4 regions of the Neorhizobium tunisiense genome follow, and region 1 is predicted to be linked to each of the others. Evidence: riboswitches for the same ligand, from Rfam matches in the RefSeq annotation. Region 1 holds a riboswitch; each other region holds the start of a gene.
What was found. Region 1 has a riboswitch for thiamine pyrophosphate ahead of thiC (phosphomethylpyrimidine synthase ThiC). Riboswitches for the same ligand answer to the same signal wherever they lie in the genome.

Region 1 (4,186 bases):
CATCGAGCAGAATTTCGGACCGCACATGGAGCAGAAATGCGCCACCTTGTGCGCCTCCTTGGGTAGCGTCTCGTCGTGGAAGGAGCGTGCCGTTTCCGGATCGAGCGAGAGATTGAACTGATCCTCCCAGCGAAACTCGAACCGGGCGCGCGACAGCGCATCGTCCCGCACCTGCGCCGCGGGATGGCCCTTGGCGAGATCGGCTGCGTGTGCAGCGATCTTGTAGGTGATCACGCCCACCTTGACGTCGTTGCGGTCCGGCAGGCCGAGATGTTCCTTTGGCGTCACGTAGCAGAGCATGGCGGTGCCGAACCAGCCGATCATCGCAGCCCCGATGCCCGACGTGATGTGGTCGTAACCCGGCGCGATATCGGTAGTCAGCGGACCGAGCGTATAAAACGGCGCCTCGCCGCAGACGGCGAGCTGCTTGTCCATATTGGCCTTGATCTTGTGCATTGGCACATGGCCAGGGCCTTCGATCATCACCTGGCAATCCTTCGCCCAGGCGATTTTCGTCAGCTCACCGAGGGTTTCCAGTTCCGCAAACTGCGCCGCATCGTTGGCATCGGCGATCGAACCCGGGCGCAGGCCATCTCCAAGCGAGAAGGAGACGTCGTAGGCCCGGGCGATGTCGCAGATTTCCTCAAAATGCTCGTAGAGAAAACTCTCCCTGTGATGGTGCAGACACCACTTGGCCATGATCGAGCCGCCGCGGGAAACGATGCCGGTGACGCGGTTGACGGTGAGCGGGATATAGGCGAGCCGCACGCCCGCATGGATGGTGAAGTAGTCGACGCCCTGCTCGGCCTGCTCGATCAGCGTGTCGCGATAGACTTCCCAGGTGAGGTCCTCGGCAATGCCGTTCACCTTTTCGAGCGCCTGGTAGAGCGGCACGGTGCCGATCGGCACCGGCGAATTGCGGATGATCCACTCGCGGATATTGTGGATGTTGCGGCCGGTCGACAGGTCCATGACCGTATCGGCACCCCAGCGGATCGCCCAGACCATCTTCTCGACTTCCTCGGCCATCGACGAGGTGACGGCCGAATTGCCGATATTGGCATTGATCTTCACCAGGAAGTTACGGCCGATGATCATCGGTTCGGATTCCGGGTGGTTGATATTGGCGGGAATGATCGCCCTGCCTTCGGCGACTTCGCGTCGAACGAACTCGGGCGTCACGAAGTCCGGCACATGGGCGCCGAAACTTTCGCCGTCGCGGATGAGTGGCTCGCTGGCCGCCTGCCGGCCGAGGTTCTCGCGGATGGCGACGAATTCCATCTCCGGCGTGACGATGCCGGCCCGCGCATAAGCGAGCTGGGTGACGGCCCTGCCCGCCTTCGCCTTGAAGGGCTGGTTGCGGACCGGGAATTCCGGCGTCAGGTGGCTCCCGGACACGAAGCCGTTGTCCTCCGGCCTGACGATACGGCCCTCATAGGCCTCGACATCGCCGCGGGCGGCAATCCAGCTTTCGCGCAGGCGCGGCAGGCCGGCATCAATGCTGATCGCGGTGCCTTCGGCGGTATAGGGTCCGGAGGAATCGTAGACGGTGACCGGCGGTTCGCCGGAGGTCGGATGCAATGCGATCTGGCGCATCGGCACGCGGATGTCCGGATGGATCGTTCCTGCTTTCAGGACTTTCGTGGAAGCGGGAAGCGGGCCGGTGGTGACGACCGGGGTAAGCTTGGTGGCTGCGATATTCATGGCTCAAGGCTCCAAGGTTTGACGTTTGGAGACCCAGTTCCAGTGTTGGAATGATGGAAAAACACCCCGGAATCCGAAGGACGGTTTCCCGTCCTTGTTACCGCAGCGCCCGCACCGTCCCTACGCCAGTATGAACTGGATCAGGTTCAACGGGTCACTGCGCCTCGGCCGGCCAAAGCCGATCCGACCAGCAGTATCTCAGCCCCTTGGCGGGACCCCCCTGGTGAATGGCGCCATCAGAAACCCGCGGGCCGTTGATGTCAAGCCGAGCCATGCCGATGGCGATCGATCGGATTTTACGGAATCCCGCAGCCCTAACTTCACGACGTTTATTACCGGAATCTTATGCTTTCCTGCGTAGTAAAGTCTCCAGCGATGAACGCAGAATTCGAACGATCCGGAGACGTCGAGATGAACGAGACCATTCGCGAATTGCTGACACGGGTAGGCGGCCTTCCGGTCGCGGTGACTGACCTGGAAGACGGCGCCGACCTTTATGCGGCCGGCCTCTCCTCCTTTGCATCGGTGCAACTGATGCTGGGCCTCGAAGAGGCCTTCGACATCGAGTTTCCCGACAGCCTTTTGAACCGCAAGTCCTTCGCCAGCATAGCTGCGATCGAGCAGACGGTTTCGCAGATCCTGAAAGCCCGCGAGGCCGCTTGAGATGAGCCTCCCCGCCTTTGCCGCCGACATGAGCCTGAGCGCCCGCGCTCACCGCGTGGCAGCCGTTGCGGCTGAATTTGCTGACCAGGTCGACCATGACGGCCGCTTCCCGCGCGAGGCGGTCGATGCCATGAAGGCCGAGCGCCTGATCGGAATACAGATCCCGGCCGCATTCGGCGGCGAGGGTGCCTCGATCACCGAGATCGCCGAGGTCTGCTCCATCCTGGGACAGGCCTGCGCCGCAAGCGCCATGGTTTTCGCCATGCACCAGATCAAGGTTTCGAGCCTGGTGGAACACGGTGGCGACAGTGAATGGCACAGGGACTTCATGCGCGAACTTGCAGGCCGCCAGCTTCTCGTCGCCTCCGCGACGACCGAGGGCGGCATCGGCGGCAATATGCGCAACTCGATCTGCGCGATCGAGGTCGAGGGCGATGCCTGCCGCCTGACGAAGGATGCGACGGTGATTTCCTACGGCGCCCATGCCGATGCGATCATGGTCACCTCGCGCTCCAACGAGAACGCCGCTCCGACCGACCAGGTCATGACCGTCTTCAGACAAGGCCAGTATACCCTGCAGAAGACCGTCGACTGGGATACGCTCGGCATGCGCGGCACCTGCTCGGACGGTTTTCTCTTCAGAGGCGAAGCGCCGTCCGTCCAGATCTTTCCAAAGCCGTTCGCCGAGATCGCGGCGCAATCGATGCTCGCCACCTCGCATCTCCTCTGGAGCGCGGTCTGGTACGGGATCGCCGCCGACGCGGTACTGCGCGCCCAGGCCTTCGTGCGGGCCGCCGCCCGCAAGGCGGGCGGCACCCAGCCGCCCGGCGCGCTGAGGCTCGCCGAAGCCTCGAACCTGCTGCAGCTCCTCAAGGCCGGCATCCTCTCCGGCCTGAAGATCTACGCGGATGCCAAGGCGGATCACGACCAGCTGTCGTCCATGGCTTTTTCGATCGCCATGAACAACGTCAAGCTGGCCTCTTCCGAGACGATCCTGACCATCATCAACCAGGCGATGATCATCTGCGGCATCATGGGCTACAAGAACGGTACGCCTTACAGCCTCGGCCGGCATCTGCGCGATGCGCATTCCGCCCAGCTGATGATTTCCAACGACCGCATTCTCGGCAATACGTCGACCATGCTGCTCGTTCAGAAACCGGACACCAGCCTGCTCGGCTGACGCCCCTATCATTTCAGATGTAAACCATTGAAAAGAATGAGGTAAAGCCATGGATATGCAAGTTTCCTTTCTCGACCGCCTGTTCGATGCAGGCCTGCTGATCGAGACGGGCGTCGACGGACTGTATGGCCGCAGCGGCCAGTTCGAAGACGTCATCGCCGCCTTCGAGCGGTTGATCGACAAGGTTGGCGGTGCCGACGGTGCCGAGGCGATGCGCTTCCCGCCCGGCATGAACCGCGCCTTCTTCGAGACCAGCGGCTACATGAAGAGCTTTCCGCAGCTCGCCGGCACGGTCCACTCGTTCTGCGGCAACGAGCTCGACCATATGAGCCTCCTGAAATGCATGGAGGTCGGCGAGGAGGACTGGACCAAGGGTCAGGAAGCGACCGACATCGTGCTGACGCCGGCCGCCTGCTATCCGCTCTATCCGACCGTTGCGCGCCGCGGCAACCTGCCCGCCGGCGGCAGCCTCTTCGACCTGCAGAGCTACTGCTTCCGCCACGAGCCCTCCAAGGATCCGGCCCGCCAGCAGCTGTTCCGCATGCGCGAATATGTCTGCATGGGTACCGAACAACACGTCACCGATTTCCGCCAGCTTTGGATGGATCGCGGCGTCGAGATGATGAGGTCGGTCGG
Region 2 (4,186 bases), on a different contig from region 1:
GTGGATCAACCTGCATCTCTCCGAGCCCTGCATGCTCGCCTATGCACGCCAGATCTATTACTCGCCGACCGTCAGCAACATCACTGTCCCGGACGACCTCAAGTCGAAGCTCGTGCTCGGCGACGAGCAGGTCAGCAAGCTCGTCGATTTCGATTGGGACGTGATCAACGCCAGCCGCGCCAAGTGGCAGGCGAAATACGATCGGGAGATCGCGGGATGAACCGTTGGATCGGGCCGGCGCTTGCAGCGCCGGTCACCCTTTGGCTGCTTCTGTCCTTTGCGGCGCCGATGTTCGTGGTCCTCGTGCTCTCCCTGCACGAGTATCCCGATCCTTTCGGCCCGCTGTTCCTGGCGCCGTCGATCGCCCAGTTCCGGGATATCGTCTCCGACAGTTTCTATTTCGGCGTCGTTTCCGAAACCATCCTGCTCGGCCTCGGCGTCACCGTCATCACCGCGCTTCTCGGTTATCCGCTCGCCCACTGGCTGGCGCGCATGCCGGTGAAATACCGCGCGGCCGCGTTCGCGGTCATCCTCATTCCGCTGCTCACCAATGTGGTGGTGCGCTCGCTCGGCATCATCCTGCTGCTCGCGCCGGAGGGGCTGATCAATTCGGTCACCGGCCTCGTCGGCATTCCGCCGGCCCGGTTCATGCTGTTCACGCATGGCGCGGTTGCAGTCGCGCTGGCGCAGGTCTTCCTGCCGTTCATGGTGCTGGCGCTTTACGACAACCTGCAGAACACGTCTCCGCGCGTGCACGAGGCGGCTCAGAGCCTTGGGGCGTCTCCGGCGGTCCGGTTCCTCACCGTCGACCTGCCGCTCTCGCTGCCCGGCCTGCGCTCCGGCGCCGTCATCGTTTTCCTGATGGCGACCACGGCCTATGTCTCCGCGTCGCTGCTCGGCGGCAAGAAGGTCTGGACGACCGGCATGCTGGTGCTGCAGGAGGCGATCAAGAACCTCAACGCGCCGCTTGCCGCAGCCCTTGCGATCATCATGACCGTCACCGGTCTCGCCTTCGCGGCGCTTTGCGCGTATTCGCTCAACCGCCTGATGCCGTGGCTGAAGGGCAAGCCCAGCAATCCGTGGAGCATTCCGCGCTGGATCGTGCCTGTCATCAATATCCTCGGCCCGATTGTTTCGAAACTGCTGCTCGCCACCTCGCTGCTGCTCCTGCTGCTGCCGCTGGTGCTCGTCTGCATCCAGAGCTTCAACGACGTGCCGCAGGCGACGGCTTCCGGTTTTCGTGGCTTCACGCTGAAATGGTACGAGGCCGTATTCTTCGCGGGCACCTATGCGGATGCCTTCTGGGTGTCGGTGCGGCTCGCCGTCAGCTCCATGCTGGTGGCGCTGGCGCTCTCGCTGCCGGCAGCCTTCGCGCTTGCCCGCTATCCCTTCAAGGGCCGGTCCGCGCTGCTGACCTTCTGGCTGCTGCCGATGTCGCTGCCGCATGTGGCTATCGGCGTCGGCATGCTGCGGCTCTTGCAGATCTATCTGATCGTGCCGCCGTTCCTCGGCCTCGTGGCGATCCATGTGATCGTCATCCTGCCCTTCGCGATCACGCTGCTGACCACCTCGGTCATGGGCCTCGACCGGGCGCAGGAGGAAGCGGCCGCAAGCCTCGGGGCAAGCCCCGCGCGGCGGTTCTTCCTGGTCATCATGCCGGGACTGGCGCCAGGGCTGTTTGCGGCCGGCATCGTCGGCTTCCTCCTGAGCTTCGGCGAGGTGACCGTCACGAGCTTCCTCACCACCGCCCGACTGACGACCCTGCCGGTGCGCATCTACTCGGAATCGACCTTCAGCCTTGAGCCGACCGCGCATGCGATCTCGGCGGTGCTGATCGTCTTCACCGTCATCGCGCTGGTCCTGGTCGGCAGGGTGGTTCGCCTCGACCGTCTCTACGCACGATAAATGGGAAACGACAGCGGGCCGGTCGTCCGGCCTGCTTGACAGGCATACTGAAAACCGACAGTTATCGTCTCAATTCCGAGGGGGGCATCTTGACGATGCTGAGATGGCGGTGAGCCGGACCCTTGAACCTGATCCGGGTCATGCCGGCGTAGGAACGGAAATAGGCGTCGCCCGACGATTTTTTCTCTTCTCCGCTTCACCTGGATCTCCGTGATTGAGCTGATCTGGAGATCGACCGATGACATCCATTCTTTCCGTATCCCCCCGCGCGTCTGTGGTCGTCACGCGTAGGTCCGGCGCCTAGCATCATGCGCGCGTCTCACGCGGTGATCGGCCTCGTCCTGCTTGTCGCTCTCTGGCAGGCCGGCGTCTGGCTGTTTACTCCACCCCGCTACATCCTGCCGTCTCCGATTGCGGTGGTCTCCGCATTCTCGCGGCAGCCGGGTTTCCTGCTGCAGAATAGCGCCGTGACGCTGACGGAAATCGCGCTCGGCTTGGTGATCGGTGCTGGCCTCGGTGCCGCCACCGCCTTCGGCGTTGCGGCGCTGCCGCGGCTGGGTCGTCTCGTCTGGCCGATGGTGCTAATCCTGCAGGCTTTTCCGGTCTTCGTGCTGGCGCCGATCCTGGTTCTTTGGCTCGGTTTCGGGCTTGCCTCGAAAGTAGCGATGACGACGATCATCATCTTCTTTCCCGTTGCGTCGGCCTTTGCCGATGGTCTTCGCCGCACCGATCAGGAAATCCTCGACGCCGTCTCCCTGGAGGGTGCAAGCCACTGGCAGACGCTGGTCTCGATGCGGGTGCCGCTGGCGATCCCGAGCCTCGTCTCGGGCCTCAGGGTCGCGGCCCCGCTGGCCCCGCTCGGTGCGGTTGTCGGCGAGTGGGTCGGCGCCTCTGGCGGGCTCGGTTTCGTCATGATCCAGGCCAATGCCCGCATGCAGACCGACACGGTGTTTGCGGCGATGGTCATACTCGCCATACTCACCCTAACCTTAAGGCTTCTCATCGACCGGCTGACCGCCGGTCTCGCCCCCTGGGCCAGCGAAGCCGATCCAGCACCCTCATCCGCATCAAGGAGTTCCGTCCGATCATGATCCGTATCCTCACCGCGTCCTTCATCGCGCTCGCCAGTCTGGCCGCGCCCGCTTCCGCGCAGGCGGCCGACAAGCTCAGCGTGCTGCTCGAATGGTTCGTCAATCCGGACCATGCGCCGATGGTGATCGCCCAGCAGCGCGGCCTGTTTGCCGATGCCAATCTGGACGTCGAGCTCATCCCGCCGTCCGACCCTTCCGCGGTACCGCGTCTTGTCTCGGCCGGTCAGGCGGATATCGGCATCCATTACCAGCCTAATCTCTATCTCGACCACGAGGCTGGCCTGCCGCTGGTGCGGTTCGGCACCCTGGTCGAAACTCCGCTGAATACCGTCACGGCTCTGGCGGACGGTCCGATCAAGAGCCTCAAAGACCTCAAGGGCAAGAAGGTGGGCTTTTCCGTCACCGGCTTCGAGGATGCCATGCTGAAGCGCATGCTGGCTTCGGAAGGCCTTTCCAACGACGATGTGGAACTGATCAACGTCAATTTCTCGCTGTCGCCCTCGCTGATCGGCGGAAAGGTGGACGCGACGCTCGGCGGGTTCCGCAATTTCGAACTGACCCAGATGAAGCTGGAAGGCCATGCCGGCCGCGCGTTCTTCCCGGAGGAGCATGGCGTTCCGGCCTATGACGAGCTGATCTTCGTCACCCGTCGTGATTTGGCCGCCGACAACCGGCTGCCGCGTTTCCTGCACGCCGTCGAACAGGCCTCGATCTTCATCACCAATCATCCGCAGGAAGCCTGGCAGCTTTTCATCAAGGCCTATCCGAACCTCGACGACGAGCTGAACCGCACGGCCTTCTTCGATACGCTGCCGCGTTTTGCCAAGCGCCCGGCCGCACTTGACCAGGGCCGTTACCAGCGTTTCGCCGCCTTCATGCAGGAAATGGGGTTGATCAAGGCCGTGCCTCCAATCGCAGACGTCGCGGTCGAAATCAAATAGGCCAAGTCGCTGATATCGTTTGATTTGAACTTCGGGGTTCGCGTAACGTGATTTCCATGCCAGATAGGCTTTCAACGTTACGTACCCCGGAGTTTTCTTGGCCATCGGACTTGCTCATGCGGAACTGATCGCGGTTTTGTCCGCCGTCACCGGCGACGAGCCGCGTGTCATGACGGTTCGCTCCGGAGATGCGCTGCCGTCGGGGCCTTTCGAGCTCGGCCACAGGAGCCTGCAGGCCGGGCTTCGCGA
Region 3 (4,186 bases), on a different contig from region 1:
ATCTCGCATGACCGGCGTTTTCTCGAAAAGGTCTCGAACGCCACCGTCTGGCTCGATCGCGGTACGTCGCGGCGCCTCAACCGCGGTTTCGGCGAATTCGAAGCCTGGCGCGATGAGGTCCTGGAAGCCGAAGAGCTGGAGCAGCACAAGCTCGGCAAGGCGATCGAGCGCGAGGAACACTGGCTGCGTTACGGCGTCACCGCACGCCGCAAGCGCAACATGCGCCGCCTCGGCGAGTTGCAGACGATGCGCGGCAATTACCGCGGCCACAAGGGGCCGCAGGGTACGGTCCAGGCGACCGTCAGTGAAGGCCGCGAATCCGGCAAGCTGGTCATCGAGGCCGAAAACATCACCAAGAGCTACGACCGGCCGATCGTCGCGCCTTTCTCGATCCGCGTGCATCGCGGCGACTGCATCGGTCTCGTCGGACCGAACGGCGCCGGCAAGACGACGCTTCTGAAAATGCTGACCGGCCAGCTGGCGCCCGACACCGGCACCGTCAAGCTCGGCACAAACCTGGAGATCGCCACGCTCGACCAGAAGCGCGAGGACCTGGACCCCGAGGACACGCTGTCCCATTATCTGACGGACGGACGCGGCGAAACGCTGCTGGTCAACGGCGAACAGCGGCATGTCGCAGGCTACATGAAGGATTTCCTGTTCCAGCCGGAGCAGATCAGGACACCGATCAAGAACCTGTCCGGCGGCGAGCGCGCCCGGCTGATGCTCGCCCGCATCATGGCAAGACCCTCGAACCTCCTGATATTGGACGAACCGACCAACGACCTCGACATCGAGACGCTGGACCTGCTGCAGGAAATCGTCGCCGGTTACACCGGCACCGTCATCCTCGTCAGCCACGACCGAGACTTCCTCGACCGCACCGTGACCTCGACCATCGCCCCCGCCAATCCCGATGCACCGGATGGCCGCTGGATCGAATATGCGGGCGGCTACACCGATATGCTGGCACAGCGCAAAGGTGCGCAGGAAGAAAGGCGTCGCGCGGAAAAGGCGGACAAGGCAAAAACCGATGCCGCGGCTCCCACCGCTGAAGCCCCCCGCAGCAAGGGCAAGCTCTCCTTCAAGCAGAAATTCGCGCTCGAAAACCTGCCGAAGGAAATGGCGAAAGCCCAGGCCGAGATCGCCGTCCGCGAGAAGAAAATGGCCGATCCCAACCTCTTCACCAAGGATCCCGCCGCCTTCAACAAGCTGGCCGCGGAGATGGAAAAGCTGCGTCAGAGCATCAGCAAAATGGAGGAAGAATGGCTGGAGCTCGAAATGCTGCGTGAGGAAATCGAAGGCTGATTTTCGATTTGTTAAGCTTAACAGGTAGTTAGCTGAAAAAAGTTTTGTCGCGGACCGGAACATATGATGTCCCGAGACGTTCTGGGTGCGAACAGTGGTCGAAATGTCCCGGGGACGGATCGGCCTGCCGGGAACCGATCAACCGAATGGGGACATCCAATGCTGACAAATGTTACGCGTCGTCGGCTGGCCACTGAGGCGATGAATCAGCGAGTTATGATCGTCGAAGACGAGTTTCTGATCGCGCTCGATGTGGCCGAGACGATCGAATCCATGGGCCTGAAAGTCGCCGGTTTTGCCAATGCCCGCAAACATGCGCTGGCTCTGGCTGCCCATGCCGATATTGCTCTGGTGGATGTCAATCTCTCCGACGGCCGGACCGGTCCGGAAATTGGCCGCGAGCTTGCCGAACAATATGGCATCACCGTAGTTTTCATGACGGGCAATCCGGAAGATGTGGAAGACGGCGTCAAAGGCTCGCTCGGCGTTCTCACCAAACCGGTCATGCCCGATGTGGTCGAGAAGGCGATCGGCTACGCCGTCGCCAACCGGCTCGGCGGCATGGCGGTCGTTCCGCGTGAACTGAAAGTGTTTTCTCAGAACCGCTGAGAAATCTTGATCCTGCGGGATCCGCCCGTAGCCGGCAAGAGGCCGCCTCTTGCCAGCCATTCCCACCACCGCTAAATCTGATCCGCTCTAACGGGGTGCCGCGCGTTTTCACGCGGCTGAGAGGCCTTCGGGCCAACCCGCGGAACCTGATCCGGTTAACACCGGCGGAGGGATTAGACGGCTCTTCATCAGCGCCTGGTCCCCTTTGTCACCAAAACGAGGAGACGCTCATGCGCGGGACCATTCTTTCGATATTCGCGGCCGCGGCCGTCTTTTCCCTGTCCGCGCCCGCCGAAGCGCAGGAAAAGACGCTGACCGTCTACACCTACGAGAGTTTCATTTCCGACTGGGGACCAGGACCCAAGGTCAAGGAGGCGTTCGAGAAGACCTGCGCCTGCAAGCTCAATTTCGTCGGCGTCGCCGACGGCGTGGCGCTTCTCACCCGCCTGAAACTCGAAGGCCCGGGTACCGATGCCGATATCGCGCTCGGCCTCGATACCAACCTGATCTCCGAGGCGAAAGCGACCGGCCTCTTCGAGCCGCATGGGCTCGACGCCTCGGCGGCCAAGGTCCCTGGCAATTACAGCGACGACACGTTCATCCCCTACGACTACGGCCATTTCGCCATCGTCTACGATGCGCAGGCGATGAAGAACCCGCCCAAAAGCCTCAAGGAATTGGTCGAGGGCGATCCGGCGCAGAAGATCGCCATCGAGGACCCGCGCACCTCGACACCGGGCCTCGGCCTGCTGCTCTGGGTGAAATCGGTCTATGGCGACAAGGCTCCGGAGGCCTGGATAAAGCTTCGCAGGCGAGTGCTGACCGTCACTCCCGGCTGGTCGGAAGCCTACGGCCTGTTCACCAAGGGCGAAGTGCCGATGGTGTTCTCATACACGACCTCGCCGGCCTATCACATGATCGAGGAGAAGACAGACCGCTACCAGGCCGCCTCCTTCTCCGAAGGTCACTATATCCAGATCGAAGTCGCCGGCATGCTGAAGGGGGCGAAGGACAAGGATCTGGCGAAACAGTTCCTGAAATTCATGGTGTCTCCGGCCTTCCAGGACGTCATCCCGACCACCAACTGGATGATGCCAGCTGCCAAGACGTCCGAGCCGCTTCCCGACGCCTTCGGCAAGCTGGTTCAGCCAGCAAAGACGTTCCTGATGGGCTCGGACGAGGTCGCCAGGAACCGGCAGGCCTGGATCGACGAATGGCTGACCGCCATGAGCATGAACTGATCCGATGCTGACGCGCGCTGAACGGAGAAGGGGGATAGGCTGGGGGCTGCTGAGCCTTACCGGAATCGCCTTCTTCGTCGGCATGGCGGTCGCCGCACTTCTGTCCTTCGATGCCGGCAGCACCCAAAGCCGGCTGTTCACCGCTTATACCTGGCGAATTCTGCGCTTCACCCTGTTGCAGGCGGCTCTCTCGACACTCCTGTCGGTGGTTTTCGCACTCCCCGTCGCCCTCGCGCTCGCGCGCCGCCCAGGTTTTCCGGGCCGCATCTGGATCATACGGCTGATGGCATTGCCGATGGGCCTGCCGGTGCTGATCGGCGCGCTGGGCCTGATCGGCATCTGGGGCCGGCAAGGAGTAATGAACAGCCTGCTGTTGAAACTGGGCCTTGAGCAACCGGTGAGCATTTACGGGCTATCCGGCATCTTGATTGCACATGTGTTCTTCAACCTGCCGCTCGCCGCAAGGCTGTTGCTGGCGGCACTGGAACGGTTGCCGGCGGAATATTGGCTGCTTTCGTCAGGCCTGGGGATGAAACCCTTTTCCGTCTTCCGTTTCATCGAGTGGCCGGCGGCGCGCCGGGTCATCCCCGGAATAACGGGCTTGATCTTCATGCTCTGCGCCACGAGTTTCACGCTCGTCCTGGTGCTTGGCGGCGGGCCGGCCGCAACGACGCTTGAAGTAGCGATCTACCAGTCGCTGCGTTTCGATTTCGATCCGCCGCGCGCCATAGCGCTGTCGCTGCTGCAGATCGGCATTACGGCGCTCATACTGATCGCGATCTCGTTTCTTCCAGCCCCTGACGACGCTGGCGTGACCGCCGGCCGGGCGACCCGCCGGTTCGATGGCCGAACGTTGCCGGCAAGGCTTTGGGATACGCTCGCTATCCTGCTCGCCACGACATTCCTGATCCTGCCGCTCGCATCCATCGTTGGCGCAGGCGTCCAGGCCAATCTCTGGGGCCTCGTCAACAGCGCCGCCTTCCTGCGCGCTGCCTGGACCAGTTTCACCATTGCGCTTTCCGCCGGCC
Region 4 (4,186 bases), on a different contig from region 1:
GCCGCGAGCCGCGAAGGTTTTCAGGTCCGCTTGTATGCCAGCTCCGCCGGAGGGATCCGAACCGGCGATCGACAGGACGTTTTTGATGGTCATGCGCGAGCCCTTTCGATTTCCGCGGCGATCCTGTGGGCCGCCGCTTTCGGATCGGGCTGGCCGCAAATCGCGGACACCACCGCGATGCCCTTCGCGCCGGCGGCAAGTGCCGGGCCGGCATGTTCCGCCTTGACGCCGCCGATCGCGACGGCCGGGACAGGAGCCATGGCGACGATACGGGCGAGGCCGTCGAAGCCGATCGGCTGCTTGTGATCCGGCTTGGTACCGGTCGCAAACACCGGCCCGATGCCGACATAATCGACCACCGACGGATCCACCCGCCGCGCCAGCTCCTCGGTTTCCACAGAAAGGCCGAGGATCATGCCGGTACCGATGTGCTGCCGTGCCATCGCGGCGACCATGTCGCCCTGGCCGACATGCAGGCCTTCCGCGCCGATCGCGATCGCCGCCTCGACGTCGTCGTTGATGATGAGAGGCACGCCGGTGCCTGCCAGCACCGCCTTCAGCGCCCTGCCGGTTTCGATCATTTTTGCCGTATCCGCCTGCTTGTCGCGAAGCTGGACGATGGTGGCGCCGCCGGCGACCGCCAGCCGGGTCGTCTCGACCATGCCGATCCCGTGGCAGAGATCCGGGTCGAGGACGAGGTAGACGGAAAGGTCGAACATCTTGGTCATGCCGGGACGATCCTTGCCTGGGCATCGAGCGACTCGCCGGTCAGGGCCGCGAGGCGGTCAAGGAAGATGGGGGAGAAGAAGCCGGGGCCGGACGCGGTGAGGGTTGCTTCCTCGCCCGCGACGGCAAACATGGCGAGTGCGGCGACCGTCGCGTCGAAGGGCTTGTCCGTGCTGGCCGCAAAGGCACCGACAAGGCAGGTCAGCGAGCAGCCGAGTGCGGTAACGCGCGGCATCAGGGCCGAACCGCCGAGGATGCGGACCGAGCGTCGGCCGTCGGTGACGAAATCCACCTCGCCGGTAACTGCCACCACGCAGGCCTTCTGCTGGGCAATGGCAATGGCCGAGTCTTCGGCCGCCACGACGCTGTCGCCGCTGTCGACGCCATGGCCGCTCGACTGGCCGCCGGCAAGCGCAATGATTTCCGACGCGTTGCCCCGTATGACCGTCGGCCGCAACTCCATGAGCTCGGAAAGTGCCGCGCGGCGATAGGCAGTGGCGTAATGGGCGACGGGATCGAGCACCCAGGGCCTGCCGGCCTCGGTGGCGGCTTCGGCTGCCATCTTCATGCCGGCCAGGAAATCCGGCGACAGCGTTCCGATATTGATCGTCAGTGCCGCCGCGATGCGGGCGAATTCGCCGGCCTCTTCCTTTGTGTGCACCATGGCGGGAGAGGCGCCGGCCGCAAGCATCACGTTGGCGGCGATGTTCATCGCCACGAAATTGGTGATGTTCTGGACGAGCGGATTTTTGGCGCGCATGGCGGTGAGCAATTGGCCGGGGGTCTGTCCAAGGGGCATTGTCGTGTGCATGTCTGCCTCGTTCGGCGGGGCAGGCGCGGGGCGCAATGGTGAACGCCCGAACGACTCCCTCCGCCAGCATGATCTGGTTCAGGTTCTAAGGGTGCTTCTCAGCCCGGCTTTGCCGGACGCCCCTGTCTTCACCATGGCTTACAGCAAAGATAATGCGCTTCGCCAGCGATTTTTTCTGATTTTTGGCCTTGCAGCTCTAGTTGCTAGAGGTTGTAGAGACGGGGCTCGATCCAATGGGAAAGAGACGATGAACGCGACGACACAGGCACGATACAAGGTTGGCGGCATGGATTGCGCCAGCTGCGCGACGAAGATCGACACCGCGGTGCGCCGCATGCCGGGTGTCGAGGACGTGTCCGTTTCGGTGGCTTCAGGCACGATGACGGTGAAGCATGACGGGACCGGCGATCTCGTCGCAATCGAGAAGAAGGTCGTGGGGCTTGGGTATTCGCTCAGGGCCTTGGGAAGAGGCAAACTCCCGGTCTCCCCCCTTGCGGGGGAGATGACAGAAGGGGGTGGTGCCGCGAACTCAATGGCCGAAGAGCACGCCGCGGCACCCCTCTCTACCCTGCCGGGCATCTCCCCCTCAAGAGGGGAGATCGGCAAGGCGCACGACCACCACCATCATGACGGTGGGCACGACCACGCCCATCATGATCACGGCCACGGCACAACGGAAATCGAAGGCCCGTACGGCCATGATCACGGGCCGATGGACGGGCCGTGGTGGAAATCGGTGAAGGGCCGCCTGACCCTCCTGGTCGGCATTGCGTTGGCCGCGGCTTACGGGATCGGCCATCTCTTCCCGGCCTATGACACCTATATCTTCACCGCCGCAATGCTGACCGGTCTCGTGCCGATCGCACGCCGCGCCGTCATGGCCGCGCTCGCCGGCACGCCGTTTTCGATCGAGATGCTGATGACGATCGCCGCCGTTGGCGCGATCGTCATCGATGCATCCGAAGAGGCTGCCGCCGTGGTCTTCCTCTTCCTCATCGGCGAACTGCTCGAAGGGGTCGCGGCCGGCAAGGCGCGGCAGAGCATTCGGAGCCTGACGGCACTGGTGCCGAAGAACGCGCTTCTCGAAGAGAATGGCCAGGCCCGCGAAGTGCCGGCCGAGAGCCTTGCCGTCGGTGCGATCATCCTCGTTCGTCCCGGCGACCGTATTTCCGCGGACGGCGTGATCGTCGCCGGCGAAAGCGCGATCGACGAAGCGCCTGTGACGGGTGAAAGCACGCCGGTTGCCAAGGGCATCGACGACGCGGTGTTTGCCGGCACGATCAACGGCGATGCCGCCTTGCGAGTGCGCGTCACGGCAGCTGCCGAGGACAATACGATTGCCCGCGTGGTGCGGCTGGTCGAGGAGGCGCAGGAAAGCAAGGCCCCGACCGAGCGCTTCATCGACCGTTTCTCGCGTTATTACACGCCGGGTGTCGTTGCCGTTGCCGCTTTGGTCGCCATCCTGCCGCCGCTCGTTGCCGGTGCGTCCTGGAGCGAGTGGGTCTACAAAGGCCTGGCGATCCTCTTGATCGGCTGCCCCTGCGCGCTGGTGATCTCGACGCCGGCGGCGATCGCCGCATCGCTGTCGTCAGGTGCCCGCCGCGGCCTGCTGATGAAGGGTGGCGCGGTGCTGGAAACGCTCGGCAAGATCACCGCCGTCGCGCTCGACAAGACCGGCACGCTGACAGCGGGTAAGCCTCAGGTGACAGACGTGATCGCCTTCGGCCGCAATGCGGAGGACGTGCTGCGCTTTTCCGCCGCGCTCGAGACCGGCTCCAGCCATCCGCTCGCCGTCGCCATCCTCGCCAAGGTGGCCGATGACGAGGTGGAGGTTCCCGCCGCGACCGATGCCAGGGCGCTCAGCGGCAAGGGCGTTACGGCTGTCGTCGAAGGCCAGGAGGTTTTTCTCGGTTCGCCCAAGGCCGCAGCCGAGCGGGTGTCGCTGCCGATGGCCCATTCCCGGCGGATCACCGGCCTCAACGACGAAGGCAAGACCGTCTCGGTCCTGATCGTCGGCGGGGTCCTGGCCGGCGCCATCGCCATGCGCGACGAACCGCGCGCCGACGCCAAGTCCGGCCTCAAGGCGCTGACCGACGCCGGCATCAAGACCGTCATGCTGACCGGCGACAACGCCCGCACCGCGACCGCGATCGGCAAGGACCTTGGCATCGAGGTGCGCGCCGAACTGATGCCGGAAGACAAGAGCCGCATCGTTGGCGAACTGAAGCGCCAGGGCTTCGTAGTGGGCAAAGTCGGCGACGGTATCAACGACGCACCGGCGCTCGCTGCCGCCGATGTCGGTATCGCGATGGGGGGCGGCACCGACGTCGCGCTGGAAACCGCAGACGCCGCAGCACTGCACGGCCGGGTCGGCGACATCGCGGCAATGATCGAATTGTCGAAGCGGACGATGCGCAACATCTACCAGAACATTTCGATCGCGCTCGGCCTGAAGGCGGTCTTCCTGGTGACCACCATCATCGGCGTCACAGGGTTATGGCCGGCGATCCTCGCGGATACCGGGGCAACGGTGCTGGTGACGATCAATGCGCTGCGGCTGCTGCGGGTGAGGAGCTAGTCATCGGCCGGGCGGACATTGCGCAGATCGGGAGATTGCACAAGACACTGTCGTGTAGCAGGATAAGGCGA

Region 2: it holds a riboswitch for thiamine pyrophosphate, as region 1 does, so the genes downstream of both, ABCW43_RS13830 (ABC transporter permease) here and thiC (phosphomethylpyrimidine synthase ThiC) in region 1, are expected to answer to the same signal.
Region 3: it holds a riboswitch for thiamine pyrophosphate, as region 1 does, so the genes downstream of both, thiB (thiamine ABC transporter substrate binding subunit) here and thiC (phosphomethylpyrimidine synthase ThiC) in region 1, are expected to answer to the same signal.
Region 4: it holds a riboswitch for thiamine pyrophosphate, as region 1 does, so the genes downstream of both, thiM (hydroxyethylthiazole kinase) here and thiC (phosphomethylpyrimidine synthase ThiC) in region 1, are expected to answer to the same signal.

Annotation. Positions count from the first base shown of each region.
Region 1 is NZ_JBDIUU010000012.1:187,273-191,458, reverse strand. It holds gene thiC (phosphomethylpyrimidine synthase ThiC) at 1-1,704, opposite strand, end outside; TPP riboswitch at 1,804-1,936, opposite strand; gene ABCW43_RS27875 (acyl carrier protein) at 2,116-2,367, shown strand; gene ABCW43_RS27870 (acyl-CoA dehydrogenase family protein) at 2,369-3,550, shown strand; gene ABCW43_RS27865 (amino acid--[acyl-carrier-protein] ligase) at 3,600-4,186, shown strand, end outside.
Region 2 is NZ_JBDIUU010000002.1:953,869-958,054, forward strand. It holds gene ABCW43_RS13820 (ABC transporter substrate-binding protein) at 1-220, shown strand, start outside; gene ABCW43_RS13825 (ABC transporter permease subunit) at 217-1,905, shown strand; TPP riboswitch at 1,974-2,077, shown strand; gene ABCW43_RS13830 (ABC transporter permease) at 2,214-2,996, shown strand; gene ABCW43_RS13835 (ABC transporter substrate-binding protein) at 2,993-3,937, shown strand; gene ABCW43_RS13840 (NUDIX hydrolase) at 4,035-4,186, shown strand, end outside.
Region 3 is NZ_JBDIUU010000003.1:185,364-189,549, reverse strand. It holds gene ABCW43_RS14995 (ABC-F family ATP-binding cassette domain-containing protein) at 1-1,308, shown strand, start outside; gene ABCW43_RS14990 (response regulator) at 1,468-1,917, shown strand; TPP riboswitch at 1,999-2,107, shown strand; gene thiB (thiamine ABC transporter substrate binding subunit) at 2,148-3,158, shown strand; gene thiP (thiamine/thiamine pyrophosphate ABC transporter permease ThiP) at 3,163-4,186, shown strand, end outside.
Region 4 is NZ_JBDIUU010000008.1:95,923-100,108, reverse strand. It holds gene thiD (bifunctional hydroxymethylpyrimidine kinase/phosphomethylpyrimidine kinase) at 1-93, opposite strand, end outside; gene thiE (thiamine phosphate synthase) at 90-728, opposite strand; gene thiM (hydroxyethylthiazole kinase) at 725-1,525, opposite strand; TPP riboswitch at 1,576-1,671, opposite strand; gene ABCW43_RS21920 (heavy metal translocating P-type ATPase) at 1,785-4,115, shown strand.